2 regions of the Brevundimonas sp. NPDC055311 genome follow, and region 1 is predicted to be linked to the other one. Evidence: predicted binding sites of a transcription regulator. Region 1 holds the regulator's gene; the other holds the start of a gene.

Region 1 (7,700 bases):
CCTTCAGGCGCTGCAGGGCCAGCTTGTCCTGGCGCAGGTCGACGCCCTGCTCCTTCTTGAACTCGTCGGCCAGGTAGTCGACCAGACGCAGGTCGAAGTCCTCGCCGCCCAGGAAGGTGTCGCCGTTGGTCGACTTCACCTCGAAGACGCCGTCGCCGATCTCCAGGATGGAGACGTCGAAGGTGCCGCCGCCCAGGTCATAGACGGCGATCTTCTGACCGTCGTTCTTCTCCAGGCCATAGGCCAGGGCCGCCGCGGTCGGCTCGTTGATGATGCGCAGGACTTCCAGACCGGCGATCTTGCCGGCGTCCTTGGTCGCCTGACGCTGGGCGTCGTTGAAATAGGCGGGAACGGTGATGACGGCCTGGGTGACCTTGTCGCCCAGATAGGCCTCGGCGGCCTCCTTCATCTTGCCCAGGGTGAAGGCCGAGACCTGCTGGGGCGAATAGTCCTTGCCGTGGGCCTGGACCCAGGCGTCGCCGGTCGGACCCTTGACGATCTCGAAGGGCACCATGCCCTTGTCCTTGGCCACCACCGGGTCGTCATAGTTGCGGCCGATCAGGCGCTTGATGGCGAAGAAGGTGTTGGCGGGGTTGGTCACCGCCTGACGGCGCGCCGGCTGGCCGACGAGGATTTCGCCGCCGTCCTGAATGGCGACCACCGACGGGGTGGTGCGGGCGCCTTCGGCGTTTTCGATGACCTTGGGGTTCTTGCCGTCCATGACGGCGACGCACGAGTTGGTCGTGCCGAGGTCGATGCCGATGATCTTGGCCATGGGCTTGTCTTTTTCACTCCTTGCGGCGGGCGATGCGGCGGCCTCGTAACATCAAGCGCCGCGCGTGACCGCCCCCAGTTGGGCTTTTGAGATTGTGCCTCGCCGGACGACGCCCGGTTCGGCGGTGGATGGGGTCGGCGGACAAACCCCTAACGAAAAGGGGGTTATCGCCGGATTGGCTCGGATATGGGAAAGACCGCAGGGGCTGCAAGGCCTTCCGCCCGGTTCCGCACCGATTCCGCGCCTTATGGCGGACAAGACGGCGCGGCGCCGCTAAATTCGGCCGATGTTCCCGCCAAACGATCCGCAAGCGTCCAAAGAAAGACCGAGGGAAGCGCCGACGGCCCTGCCCGGCTTTCGCCTGTGGCCCGGCCTGCTGGACGGCGCAGAACAGGCCGCATTGCTGGCCGAGGTGCGGCAAGGGCTGGAGACGGCGCCCCTCTATCGCCCGCTCACCCCGGGCGGGCGGCCCTTTTCGGTGCGGATGAGCAACTTCGGCGCCCTGGGCTGGGTGTCGGACCGTCAGGGCTATCGCTACCAGCCGACCCACCCGGCGACCGGCGCGCCGTGGCCCGCCATTCCGGCCCGCTTGTTGAGCCTGTGGGACGCCCTGACCGGCTGGCCGAGCCCGCCCGACGCCTGCCTGATCAACCTCTATCAGGGCGAGGCGAAGATGGGCCTGCATCAGGACAGGGACGAGCGCGACCTGACGGCGCCCGTGCTGTCGATCTCCCTGGGCGACACGGCGGTGTTCCGCATCGGCCCGGCCGAAGGCGGCGCGACCGCCAGCGTGCGCCTGGCCTCCGGCGACGTCTGCGCCCTGACCGGCCCGGCGCGGCTGGCGCGCCACGGGATCGACCGGCTGCTGACCGGTTCGTCGCGGCTGCTGCCCGGCGGCGGGCGGGTCAACCTGACGCTGCGGGTCGCGGGCTGACGAGGGCCGGTTGGCCGGAAAGACTCGACGGGACGGGGAAAGCCGAGGCACTGTCGTCGCTTCCACAGCGCCGACCCGGAGACCCGAGATGACCCTGATCACCCGGCCCGAGGGCCTGAGCCTCGACCAGATCGCCCCCAGCCGCCGTAACCTGGGCGTGGCGACGGCGGGCGGGCTGTTCTTCGCCGCCTACGCCCCCGCCGCCCTCAGCCAGTCGGCCCAGCCCATCGCCACCGACGCGGCGGGCCTGATCGCGCAGGATGCTGCCTATCCGGCGCCCGACGGCTTCGCCCTGCCCGCCTATGTCGCCCGGCCCGAAGGCGCCGGCCCCTTCCCCATCGTCATCGTCGTGTCCGAGATCTTCGGCGTGCACGAATACATCCGCGACGTCTGCCGCCGTCTGGCCAAGGCGGGTTATGCGGCGATCGCGCCCGCCTTCTTCGTCCGCGTCCAGGATCCCGCCCCGCTCAGCGACATGCAGGCGATCCAGCGCATCGTCGCCGCCGCCGGCTACGACCAGGTGATGGGCGACATCGGCGCTACGCTGGACTGGATCGGCGCCCAGTCCTGGGCCAAGGCCGACAAGGTCGGGATCACCGGCTTCTGCTGGGGCGGCAAGGTGGTGTGGCAGGCCATGGCCCGCTTCCCGACGCTGGCCGCCGGGGTCGCCTGGTACGGCCGCCTGTCCCCCGCCGCCAACGCCACCGAAGAACAGAAGACGGCGGGCCGCCCCTGGCCCATCGACCTGGCGGGCGAACTGAAGGCGCCGGTGCTGGGTCTTTACGGCGGCCAGGACGGCGGCATTCCCAATGATACGGTCAAGGCGATGACCGACGCCCTGGCCGCGGCGGGCCGTACCGACAGCCAGATCATCCTCTATGACGACGCCCCGCACGGCTTCCACGCCGACTATCGCGCCTCCTACCGCGAGGCGGACGCGAAGGACGGCTGGCGGCGGCTGCTCGAACTGTTCGGCTTGAGATTGAAGAGCTGACCTCTCCACCCGCTCACCCCGGCGGACGCCGGGGCCCCGTCCTTTGGCCGCAATCGCGGTGCGGGAAGCTCTCACTGGATCCCGGCGCCCGCCGGGATGAGCGGTCATATAGGCCAATAGAAAACGGCCCGACGCGTCTGCGCCGGGCCGTCGTCGTTTCAGCGCGCGAAAGCCTCAGGCCTTGGCGTCGAAATTCCCGCCGGTCGTGCTGGGGTCGGCATAGGCGCCGCCGGCCGCCGGGCCCGAGCCCTTGGCCGCGACCACCACCATGGCCGCGCGCACGGTGCGGCCGAACAGGGCGTAGCCCGGCTGCAGCGTCTGGATGACGGCGCCGCCCGGCACGGTGTCCGACGGCTGCTCCATCATCGCCTGATGCAGGTGCGGGTCGAAGGGGTCGCCCGGCGCCGGATCGACGCGGGTCAGGCCGTTGGCCTCGAAGGCCGACAGCAGGGACTTCTGCGTCAGCTCCAGCCCCGTGACCATGGCCGCCGCCGGACCGTCCGCATCCTTAGGCGCCGCCGCGAGGCCGCGCTCCAGGGTGTCGGCCACGCCCAGAAGATCCTTGGCGAAGCGCTGGATAGCGTAGGCGCGGGCGTCATTCTGCTGCGTCTCGGCGCGGCGCTTGACGTTCTCGGCCTCGGCCACGGCCCGCAGGGCGCGGTCCTTCCACTGGTCGCGCTCGGCGATCAGGGCGTCGACGACGGCGTTTTCATCGCCTTCAGGCGCACCCTCGCCCTCGTGGATGTCCTGCTCGAGTTGGTCCCGGGTCTCGTCGTTGATGTCGTTCACGTCTCTTGTCCGTCCAGAATCCGGCCCAGCACCCGGGCGGTATAGTCCACCAACGGTATGACACGGGCGTAGTTCAACCGCGCGGGCCCGATGACGCCGATGGCGCCCAGCACCCGCTGCCGGCCCGACATATAGGGCGCCGCGATCACGGCGGAACCCGAAAGCGAAAAGAGTCGCGTTTCCGCGCCGATATAGATGCGCACGCCCTGGGCCGCGCCGACGTCGTCCAGCAGGCCGATCAGCTGTTCCTTCTGCTCCAGATCGTCGAACAGGACGCGCACCCGCTCCAGATCCTCGGCCGCGCGGGCGTCCTGCAACAGATTGCCGCGCCCGCGCACGATCAGGTTGCGATCGTGACCCGCGCCGCCCGCGCCTCCGCTCCAGGCCGCCAACCCGTCCTCGACCAGGCGCGCCGCAGCGGCGTCCAGATCGCGCCGTGCGGCCTCCATCTCGGCCCTCATCTCGTGCCGGGCCTCGGCCAGCGGACGCCCTTTCAGCCGGGCGCTGAGGAAGTTCGACGCCTCCTGCAGGGTCGAGGGCGTCACGCCGGGCGCCAGGTTCATCAGCCGGTTCTCGACCACCCCGTCGTCGGCGACCAGCACCGCCAGCGCCTGCCCCCCGCCTAGAGCCACGAACTCGACATGACGCACCCCCGCCTCGCGCACCGGGCTGGCGACGATGCCCGCCCCGCCCGCCAGACCCGACAGCAGGGACGAGGCGGCATCCAGCGCCTCCTCCACGTTGCGGCCGCCGCCCTTGGCGCCCAGCACCGCCAGACGGGCGTCGATCTCGCGCCGCTCCTCCTGACCGATGTCGCCGACTTCCAGCAGACCGTCCACGAACAGCCTCAGCCCCGCATGGGTCGGCGCCCGCCCGGCCGAGGCGTGCGGCGAGGCCAGCAGGCCGGCCTGCGTCAGCGCCTGCATGGTGTTGCGGATCGAGGCGGGCGACAGGTCCAGGCCCGCGCGCGACAGGGTATGCGACCCCACCGGCTCGCCCGTCTCCAGATAGGTCTCGACCACCCGGCGGAAGATGTCGCGCGCCCGCGCATCCAGCGTCGCCAGGCCGGGCGAGGGATGCAGCAGGCTCATGCCCCCGCCCTCCGCGCCGCCCAGTCCGCGCGGGTCAGGCGATGGACCAGGCAATCGTCCGTCCCGTTGAAGACACGCCGCCCCTCCGGCCGGAAGCCCAGTCGCTGATAGAAGCGATGGGCCTGGGCATTGGAGTTGAGCGGATCGATCACCACCGCCTCGACCAGCGGCCGAGCGAAACAGGCGTCCAGCGCCAGGGTCATCATCTGCGTGCCATGACCCCGGTTCAGGGCGTCGGCCTCGCCGATCCAGATATCGAGGGCGCGCAGGTTCGGCTCGATCTCGCCCCAGTAGCCGTTGGGTTCGCCCGCCGGGTCGATGTCCAGCATGGCCCCGATCGGACGGCCGTCGACCTCGGCGATGAAGTAGCTGAAGACGTCGGACTGCGCAGCCAGCTCCTCGTCCCAGTCGGCCGCCTCATGATGGTCGGGGTCGTCGGTCAGGCAAGCGACGACATGCGGCGCCCTATCCCAGTGCATCATGATCGCGGCGTCGGCGGCCACGGCCGGACGAAGACGCACGACAGACAGGTCAGGGCGGGACAGGCTCATGGTTTCAGGATAAGCACGCGCCATCCCGCTTCCAAGGAATTCCCATGCGCCCGTCCGAACGCACCCCTGAACAACTTCGCACCGTCACGCTGGAAACCGGCGTCAACCGCTACGCCGAGGGCTCCTGCCTGGTCTCCTTCGGCCACACCAAGGTGCTGGTGACGGCCTCGATCGAGGAGAAGGTGCCGGGCTGGATGCGCAACAGCGGCCAGGGCTGGGTCACCGCCGAATACGGCATGCTGCCCCGCGCCACCCACACGCGCGGCCGCCGCGAAGCCGCCGCCGGCAAGCAGTCGGGCCGCACCCAGGAAATCCAGCGCCTGATAGGCCGCTCCTTGCGCGCCGTGGTCGACCTGAAGGCGCTGGGCGAGCGTCAGGTGCTGATCGACTGCGACGTGATCCAGGCCGACGGCGGCACGCGCACCGCCTCCATCACCGGCGCCTGGGTGGCCATGGCCAGCGCCCTCAACTACCTCAAGGACGAGGGCGTGCTGACGACCGACCCTATCCTGGATCAGGTGGCCGCCGTGTCGTGCGGCGTGTTCAACGACCTGCCGGTGCTGGACCTCGACTATGAGGAAGACTCCACCGCCGAGGCCGATTCCAACTTCGTCCTGACCGGCGCGGGCCAGATCGTCGAGATCCAGGCCACCGGCGAGAAGCGCGGCTTCAGCCGGGCCGAGTTCGACCGTCTGTTCGAACTGGCGGAAATCGGCTGCACCGAACTGTTCGCCCTGCAGCGCGCCGCCGTCGAGGCCGCCCGCCGATAAGGCTTTTCGCGGAGCCGGATCGGGACCATCGTCGTTGCATAGGCGAACCCCGATCCGGAGCCCCGCATGACCCGACCGCCCTTTCTGGCCTGCCTGATCCTCGGCGGCCTGATCGCCGCCTGCCAGCCGCGCCCTGAGCCGGCGGCGTCAGCACCGGCCTCCACGCCATCGCCTTCTCCGGCCCGCGAGCCCGAGGCCCGCCTGCCCGAAGGCCCGGACATGGCGCCTCAGCCCGTTCCGCTCGACGAACGCCCCTGCCGCGAGACCCTGGGTGAAACAGCCTCCGCCCGTCTGGTCCAGCGCTGCATCGCCGTCAGCCCTGCGACACGCCCGCCCTGCAACGCCGCCAACCCCTGCGACCTGATTCAGGGCGAGATCGATCGCAGTTGCGCGATGTGGACCCGCGACGGCGAAACCCCGCCGAAAGAGTGCAAGGGCTGATCTTCTCCCTCCCCTTCATGGGGAGGGTGGTCGAAGCGAAGACCGGGTGGGGAGGGCTTGGCGACCCTAGCCCAGCGCCTGAATAGCCTCGCCACCCCCACCCGGCTTCGGCCTGACGGCCTCAGCCACCCTCCCCGTGAAGGGGAGGGAGAAGGACGCGCTCAAGCAGCGCGCGACCACGTCACGAGCGATAGCGCACAAAAAAGACCCCGGCGGATCGCTCCGCCGGGGCCTTCTTCATTTCAGCGACGACGCCGAGGCTTAGTCGCGACGGCGACGGCCGCGGTCGCCGCCGTTGCGGTCGCCCTTGGGACGGCCGCCGGTGTCTTCCGACAGCGGGGCTTCACCGCGTTCAGCGCGCTCGGCGTTGATCTTGTCGGTGATGTCCTCGCCGGTTTCCTGATCGACGACCTTCATCGACAGCTTGGTCTTGCCGCGATCGTCGAAGCCCAGGAACTTGACCTTGACCTCCTGGCCTTCCGACAGGACGTCGGCCGGATTGGCGACGCGTTCCAGAGCGATCTGGGACACGTGGACCAGGCCGTCCTTGGCGCCGAAGAAGTTCACGAAGGCGCCGAAGTCGACGACCTTCACGACCTTGCCGGTGTAGATGGTGCCGACTTCCGGCTCCGAAGCGATGGACTGGATCCAGGCCTTGGCGGCTTCGATCTTTTCCTGCTCGTTGGCGGCGATCTTGATGGTGCCGTCGTCGCCGATGTCGACCTTGGCGCCGGTCTTCTCGACGATTTCGCGGATGACCTTGCCGCCCGAACCGATCACTTCACGGATCTTGTCGACCGCGATCTTGATGGATTCGATCTTGGGCGCGAACTCGCCCAGTTCGGCGCGCGGGGCCTCCATCGCCTTCGACATTTCGTCGAGGATGTGCAGACGACCGGCCGAAGCCTGCGTCAGGGCCTGCTGCATGATCTCCTTGGTGATGCCGGCGACCTTGATGTCCATCTGAAGGCTGGTGATGCCTTCCGACGTGCCGGCGACCTTGAAGTCCATGTCGCCCAGGTGATCTTCGTCGCCCAGGATGTCCGACAGGATGGCGAACTCGCCCGACGGCTCCAGAATCAGACCCATGGCGATGCCCGACACCGGACGGACCAGCGGCACGCCGGCGTCCATCAGGGCCAGCGACGAACCGCAGACCGTGGCCATCGAGGACGAGCCGTTCGACTCGGTGATCTCCGACACCAGACGGATGGTGTAGGGGAAGTCCTCGCGGGTCGGCAGCATCGGACGGATGGCGCGCCAGGCCAGCTTGCCGTGACCGATTTCGCGACGGCCCGGCGAGCCCATGCGGCCCGCTTCACCGACCGAATAGGGCGGGAAGTTGTAGTGCAGCA
Region 2 (7,700 bases), 200 kb from region 1:
GTTGACCCGATCCTGGATTGAACTCTTCTCGGCCTGAGCCGTACACCAGAGCCTGCAAGCGTCGGGCCAACCGCACCGAACCGCCATGGGGAGACGATGATGCCGCACGCCGCCGCCTGGGCCGAACTCGAAGCCGCCGCCCGCCGGGACGCCGGCGCCCGCATCCAGGATCAGTTCGCCGCCGACCCGGATCGTCTGGCGCGGCTGACGCTGGAGGCGGCCGGCCTGCATATCGACCTGTCGAAGCAGAGCTGGACCCGCCCCGGCCTGGACGCGGCCCTGGCCCTGGCGCGCGCCTGCGACGTGGAGAGCCGCCGCGCGGCCCTGTTCAACGGCGAGGCCGTCAATCTGACCGAGGGCCGTGCAGTGCTGCACCCGGCCCTGCGCGCGGCGAACGGCGCGGACTTCCACGCCTTGGGCGAGCCGGTCTCGGCCGAGGTCGAGGCCGTTCGCGCCGAAATGAAGACCTATGCCGAAGCGGTGCGGTCCGGAAATGAGACAGGCGCGACCGGGCGCGCCATCCGGACGGTGCTCCATATCGGCATCGGCGGCTCCGATCTGGGTCCTCGACTGATCTGGGACGCCCTGCGCCCGCTTGATCCGGCCATCGACCTGCGCTTCGTCGCCAACATCGATCCGCGCGACATGGCCGAGGCCCTGATCGGACTGGAGCCCGAGACGACCCTGGTCGTCGTCGTCTCCAAGACCTTCACCACCCAGGAAACCCTGACCAACGCCGAGGCCGCCAAGGCGTGGCTGGCCGCCGCCCTGCCCGCCGAAGGGATGGCCAGACATTTCATCGGCGTGACCGCCGCGCCGGACAACGCGACGGCCTTCGGATGCGGCCGCACCTTCGCCTTCAGGGACTGGGTCGGCGGCCGCTATTCCCTGTGGTCGGCGGTCAGCCTGTCCTGCGTCATCGGTCTGGGCTGGGAGGCGTTCCAGGAATTCCTCGACGGCGCCGCCGCACTGGACCGGCATTTCCTCGAGGCGCCGCTGGAGAGGAACGGGCCGGTGCTCCTGGCTCTGGCCGACATTTACAATGTGGACGGCCTGAACCGCCCGGCGCGCAGCGTCGCGCCCTACGCCCACGCCCTGCGTCGCCTGCCCGCCTTCCTGCAGCAGTTGGAGATGGAATCGAACGGCAAGCGGGTGCGCCGCGACGGCTCGCCCGTCGGTCGCCAGACCTGTCCCGTCGTTTTCGGCGAACCCGGCTCCAACGGCCAGCACGCCTTCTTCCAGCAGTTGCATCAGGGACCGCAGGTCGTTCCCCTCGACTTCGTCATCGTCGGCCGCACCTGCGAGGACGCGACCGCGACGCCCCTTTGGGCCAACGCCCTGGCCCAGGCCCAGGCCCTGATGCAGGGCAAGACCGAGGGCCAGGCTCGCGCCGAACTGCTCGCCTCGGGCGCATCCGAGGCCGAGGCCGACCGTCTGGCTCCGCACAAGACCTTCCCCGGCGACCGCCCGTCGACGGCCATCCTGATGGAAGCGCTGACGCCCCGTTCCCTCGGCGCCCTGATCGCCCTTTATGAGCACAAGACCTTCGTCGAAGGCGTCCTGTGGGACATCAACAGTTTCGATCAATGGGGGGTGGAGCTCGGCAAGGCCCTGGCCAAGGCCGTGCTCAAGGACGTCGAAGCCGGCGCGCCTTCCTCTGACCTCGACCCTTCGACAGCCGACCTGCTGCGACGATTGACGGCGTAGGCGCCCGATTCTCAGGCGACGAAAAAAAGGCCCGGTCGCGAAACCGGGCCTTTCTTCATCTCGCCATTCGCCTACCAGCGACGATCATAGCGGTAGTCGCGGTCGCGGCGGTTCTGATAGCTGCGCCACTCGCCGTGGTTCCGCCAGTAACGACCGTCGCGGTAATAGCGGCCGTTGTTGCGCTCGTAACGGCCGTTGTAATAGCCGTCGCGGCTGTTGATGCCGTGTTCGCGCTCCCAGTGGCCCTGGTTCCGGTAGCAGCGACCGCCGCGGTAATAGCTGCAGTCGTCGTTGCTCGAGGACGAGGCCGCGCCGAGGGCCGCACCCGCCAGGGCGCCGCCCGCGACATAACGTCCGTCGCCCTGGCCGATCAGGGCGCCGGCCACGCCGCCGACGACAGCGCCAAGGACGGCGTCACGGCCGGTATTGTCGCGATCGCGGTCGCGATAGTTCTGGGCCGCGGCCGGAGTCGTGGCCAGCATCGTCACAACCAGAGCAGGGGCGATAGCGCCGGCGCCGATCTTGAACAGGGTCTTCATGGCGGGCTCCTTTCGAAAGCCGGTTGATCCGTTGTCCCCTTTTTAGCGAAGCCTGTCTGAACGACCCCGGGGGCGCCCGTTCATTTTCGCTTCATCAAGGCGCCGAATTTCGGTCCGCCTCGCCCTTGACGCCCCCCGCCCCCCTGCCTAACTCCCCGGTCGTTAGCACTCGGGGAGGGCGACTGCCAAAGTCGTGGGCTCCGAGGGCTGGAACCAACATCCTAACGGGAGTTACTCAGATGGCGTTTCGTCCGCTCGGCGACCGCGTGCTGGTCAAGCGCGTTGAAGAAGAATCCAAGACCAAGGGCGGGATCATCATCCCCGATACGGCCAAGGAAAAGCCCCAGGAAGGCGAAGTCGTCGCCGTGGGCCCCGGCGTCCGTGACGAAGACGGCAAGTTCGTCGCCCTGGAGCTGAAGGCCGGCGACCGCGTCCTGTTCGGCAAGTGGTCGGGCAGCGAAGTGAAGATCGACGGTGAAGACCTGATCATCATGAAGGAATCCGACGTCCTGGGCGTGCTGTCGTAAGACGCGTCCTGGGTTTCCGGAATTCTAACGTAAAATCTTATAGATAGGAGCAGCCCACATGGCCGCTAAAATCGTAAAGTTCAACACCGACGCTCGCGACAAGATGCTGAAGGGCGTCAACGTCCTGGCTGACGCCGTCAAGGTGACCCTAGGTCCGAAGGGCCGCAACGTCGTGATCCAGAAGTCCTTCGGCGCCCCGCGCTCGACCAAGGACGGCGTCTCGGTGGCCAAGGAAATCGAGCTGGAAGACGCCTTCGAGAACATGGGCGCCCAGATGATCCGCGAAGTCGCTTCCAAGGCGAACGACAAGGCGGGCGACGGCACCACCACCGCCACCGTCCTGGCCCAGGCCATCGTTCAGGAAGGCCTGAAGGCCGTGGCCGCCGGCATGAACCCGATGGACCTGAAGCGCGGCATCGACAAGGCTGTCGAAGCGGTGCTGGAAGAGATCAAGTCGAACTCCAAGCCGGTCTCCAACAACTCGGAAATCGCCCAGGTCGGCACCATCTCGGCCAACGGCGACGCTGAAATCGGCGACCTGATCGCCCAGGCCATGGCCAAGGTCGGCAACGAAGGCGTCATCACGGTTGAAGAAGCCAAGACCGCCGAAACCACCGTCGACATCGTCGAAGGCATGCAATTCGACCGCGGCTACCTGTCGCCCTATTTCATCACCAACCCGGACAAGATGGAGGTCTCCCTCGAAGAGCCGCTCATCCTGCTCCACGAGAAGAAGCTGACCTCGCTGCAGCCCATGCTGCCGGTGCTGGAAGCCGTGGTTCAGTCGGGCCGTCCCCTGCTGATCATCGCCGAGGACATCGAAGGCGAAGCCCTGGCCACCCTGGTGGTCAACAAGCTGCGCGGCGGCCTGCGCGTCGCCGCCGTCAAGGCTCCGGGCTTCGGCGATCGCCGCAAGGCCATGCTGGAAGACATCGCCATCCTGACGGGCGGCCAGGTCATCTCTGAAGACCTCGGCATCAAGCTGGAAACGGTCGCGCTCGACATGCTGGGCAAGGCCAAGAAGGTCCAGATCACCAAGGACGACACCACCATCGTTGAAGGTTCGGGCGAGAAGGACGGCATCGAGGCCCGCGTCGGCCAGATTAAGCGTCAGATCGAAGACACCACCTCCGACTACGACAAGGAAAAGCTGCAAGAGCGTCTGGCCAAGCTGGCCGGCGGCGTCGCCGTCCTGCGCGTCGGCGGCTCGACCGAAGTCGAAGTGAAGGAAAAGAAGGACCGCGTCGACGACGCCCTGAACGCAACCCGTGCTGCTGCCGATGAAGGCATCGTCCCGGGCGGCGGCGTGGCCCTGCTGAAGGCCTCCAAGGTGCTGGACGGTCTGAAGGGCGACAACGCCGATCAGAACGCCGGCGTCAACATCGTCCGCCGCGCCCTGCAGGCTCCGATCCGTCAGATCTCGGAAAACTCGGGCGTCGAAGGCTCGATCGTGGTCGGCAAGGTGCTGGAATCGGCCAAGGCCGAGTTCGGCTTCAACGCCCAGACGGAACAGTATGGCGACCTGGTGGAAATGGGCGTCATCGACCCGGCCAAGGTCGTCCGCTCGGCTCTGGCCTCGGCCGGTTCGGTCGCGGGCATCATGATCACGACCGAAGCCGCCATCGCCGATGCGCCGAAGAAGGCTTCGGCCGGCGGCGCCCCCGACATGGGCGGCATGGGCGGTATGGGCGGCATGGACTTCTAAGGAAGTCCGGCTTCTCAAAGCTCAGACGACGGAGGGGCGGGATCGAAAGGTCCCGCCCTTTCTTTTACGCTAGGTTCCCGCCTCACCCACCTCGCGTCCCGCCAGCCGTGCGCCTTCGACCACCGCCGGGTCGGCGCGGGCCGTGTCCAGAATCCAGTCACGGAAGCGGGCGATCTTGGGGACCAGGCGGCGGCCCGACGGGTAACAGAGCCAATAACCCTCGGCCAGGGCGACGGTCTGATGGAACGGCCGGACCAGCAGGCCGCGCTCCAGCTCGCGGCCGTAAAGGATGGGCGAGCCCAGGGCCACGCCCTGATCGCCCAGAGCCGCCGCCACCTCCATCGCCTGATTGTCGGCGGTCAGCCTGGGCGGCGCTCCGGCGTCAGCGGGCGCCACGCCGGCGGCGGCGAACCATGCGGCCCATTCGCGGGGCTCTCCGATCAGATGGGCGCGCTTCAGATCGGCAGGCGACTTCAGCTCCAGCCGGTCGCGCAGGGCCGGGGTGCAAACCGGCGTGAAGACGGCCGGCATCAGAAAGCGGCTTTCCAGTCCCGGCCACCGGCCCGAGCCGAAGCGCAAGGCCACGTCCAGCCCGTCCGCGCCCAGATTGGACAGTATGGAACTGGTGTCGACCCGCACGGCCAGGTCGGGATTGGCCAACTGGAACGCACCCAGCCGCGTCGCCAACCATTGGGTCGCCATGGTCTGCAGCGTCGTGACGGCCAATACGCCCTGGTCCGCCTCAACCACCTCGGCCACCGCCCGCCTCAGCAAGGTCATCGCCTCGGTCGCGGCTGTAGCCAGTCGCTCGCCCTCGGGCGTCAGGGCCACCTGCCGCGTGCCGCGCGTGAACAGGGGCCGCTCGAGCCGTTGCTCCAGGTCGCGGATGCGCCAGCTGACCGCCGCCTGGCTCATGCCGAGAGCCTCAGCCGCGCGGGTGAAGCTGAGCAAGCGCGCCGCCGCCTCGAACACGCGAAGGGCGTCGACCGGAATACGGGAAAGAGGATCAGACATAAGTTAGCCTTATGAATCGGCGTCATCGTCTCGTTTGTGACCCGGCGCACCATGCGCCATCCTGACCTTCTCAGAAAGGAGGACGAAGTCATGGACCACATCTACCGCACTCATAAGGAACCCGCGTGGGGCTGGATCGGCGCCCTGCTCGACGCGCGCCGCCTTTCACGCCGAGAGACCGGCGAAGTCCGCCTCAGGGCCCGACCCTGCCCGGCGCCCCCGCGTCGGGCGGCCTGCTGACGGCCGCCGTTCCGCCGGGCGCGACCCCAAGCGCGCGACAAGCGCGACAAGGCGTCGCGCCCGGTTCCCTTCAGCCAGCGGGACAGTTGCCCCGGCGCGATACGACCGCCCATAAAGGCGCCTTCATCGTCACAGAGGGGGCCCTGATCGATGCGCCGCACCACCCGTATTCCGTCCTTCGCCGCCGCCGCGCTGATCGCCGCCGCCGGCCTGAGCGTCGCCGTTCCGGCTGAGGCCCAAGCGCGCCGCGCGGCGCCGACCGCCGAGCGCGCCGACTGGCCCGCGCGCGCTGCGCCCGCACAGGCGCGCGCCGTGACCTTCGCCGCCGCCGCTTCGCCATCGGGCTCCCTCGTCCTGCCGCTGACCTCGGAAGCTGATCTGGCCGCGCGCGGATCGGCTCTGGACGCCGGAACGCGTCAGGCGATCGCCGCAGCCCTGAGCGCCGCGCGCTTCGACTACAAGGCGCGCCAGACCCTGAGCCTGCACGGCGTCGGCGGCTGGGACCGCATCCTGATCGTCGGTCTGGGCGAAGCGCCCAAGGCCGCAGACGTCCAGACCGCCGGAATCGTCGCGGGCCGCGTGCTGAACAGCCAGCCGGGCGTCCTGACCGCCCTGACCTCGGGCCTGTCGGCGGATATGGCCTCTGAACTGGCGACGGGGCTGGGCATCGGCCACTACCGCTCGGACCTGTATGTCACCACCGGTCGCGACCGCGCGGCGCCCGGCGCCCTGACCGTTGTGGCCGATGACGCCGCGAACGCCCAGGCGCACTATCGTCGCGGCGCGGCCCTGGTCGAAGCCATGGCCTGGACCCGCGACGTGTCCAACGAGCCGGCCAACGTCGTCTATCCCGAAAGCTTCGTCGAACGCGCCCGCGCCGCCTTCGCCGGCGTGCCGGGGATCGAGATCACCGAACTGGACGTGCCCGCCATGCAGCGTCTGGGCATGGGCGCCCTGCTGGGCGTCGGCCAGGGCTCCAGCCGCCCGCCGCGCCTTCTGGCCGTGCGCTATCGCGGCCAGGGCGCGTCCAGCGACGGCCCGATCGCCCTGCTGGGCAAGGGCATCACCTTCGATTCGGGCGGCCTCTCGCTGAAGCCCGGCTCGGGCATGGGCAATATGAAGATGGACATGTCCGGCGCCGCCAGCGTCGTCGGCGCGGTCCTGGCCCTGGCCAAGGGCGGCGCGCCGGTGGACGTGGTCGCCGTCGCCGCCCTGGCCGAGAACATGCCCGACGGTGGCGGCATCCGCCCGGCCGACGTCCTGACCGCCATGAACGGGAAGACCATCGAGATCATCTCGACCGACGCCGAAGGCCGTCTGGTTCTGGCCGACGCCGTGGTCTGGGCCGACACGACGCTGAACCCGGCCGCCATCGTCGACGTGGCGACCCTGACCGGCGCGGTCGGCGGCGCGTTGGGCGGCGACTATGCGGGCCTGTTCAGCCGCCACGACGCCCTGTCCGATCAGTTGAAGGCCGCTGGAGACGCCACCGGCGAAACCCTCTGGCGTCTGCCGTTGCATCCCAACTATGTGCGGGCGACCTCTTCGACCATCGCCGACATCAAGAACTCGGGCGAGGGCGGCGCCGGGGCGGGCACCGGCGCCCACTTCATCGGCTATTTCGCACGGCCGGAGACGCCCTGGGCGCACCTGGACATCGCCAACATGGCCTTCGGCGCCGCCAACGACGTGAAACCGGCCGGTTCAGCGGGCTACAGCGTGCGCCTGCTGGAGCGCTTCGTGCGCGACTTCCAGCCGGTGGCGAAGGAGAAGGGAACGGGCGGCTACTGAAGCCGCCCCCAGCCTTCACGCTTCTCAGCCTTCCTTGATGGCGACGATCTCGACCGACTGGCCCGCGACCGTCGCCTCATCCCCCTCGCGCCTGCCCATCAGGGCGCGGGCCAGAGGCGAGACGTGGCTGACGCTGCCTTGGGTCGGGTCGGCCTCGTCCTCGCCGACGATGCGCCA

What was found. Region 1 encodes HrcA, which represses chaperone genes, less so after heat shock. Its sites were predicted from a motif close to GTTAGCANTCNNNNNNNNNGANTGCTAAC; they were not measured.
Region 2: the regulator HrcA is predicted to act here: its motif matches at 2,408-2,436, upstream of groES (co-chaperone GroES).

The regions. Positions count from the first base shown of each region.
Region 1 covers NZ_JBSHMV010000002.1:82,727-90,426, forward strand. Annotated here, with positions in the region: gene dnaK (molecular chaperone DnaK) at 1-775, opposite strand, end outside; gene ACWIDZ_RS06205 (alpha-ketoglutarate-dependent dioxygenase AlkB) at 1,062-1,709, shown strand; gene ACWIDZ_RS06210 (dienelactone hydrolase family protein) at 1,798-2,703, shown strand; gene grpE (nucleotide exchange factor GrpE) at 2,878-3,492, opposite strand; gene hrcA (heat-inducible transcriptional repressor HrcA) at 3,489-4,583, opposite strand; gene ACWIDZ_RS06225 (GNAT family N-acetyltransferase) at 4,580-5,134, opposite strand; gene rph (ribonuclease PH) at 5,179-5,904, shown strand; gene ACWIDZ_RS06235 (hypothetical protein) at 5,971-6,345, shown strand; gene pnp (polyribonucleotide nucleotidyltransferase) at 6,607-7,700, opposite strand, start outside.
Region 2 covers NZ_JBSHMV010000002.1:280,290-287,989, reverse strand. Annotated here, with positions in the region: gene pgi (glucose-6-phosphate isomerase) at 97-1,707, shown strand; gene ACWIDZ_RS07210 (hypothetical protein) at 1,779-2,246, opposite strand; gene groES (co-chaperone GroES) at 2,486-2,773, shown strand; gene groL (chaperonin GroEL) at 2,832-4,478, shown strand; gene ACWIDZ_RS07195 (LysR substrate-binding domain-containing protein) at 4,548-5,492, opposite strand; gene ACWIDZ_RS07190 (leucyl aminopeptidase family protein) at 5,883-7,523, shown strand; gene greA (transcription elongation factor GreA) at 7,548-7,700, opposite strand, start outside.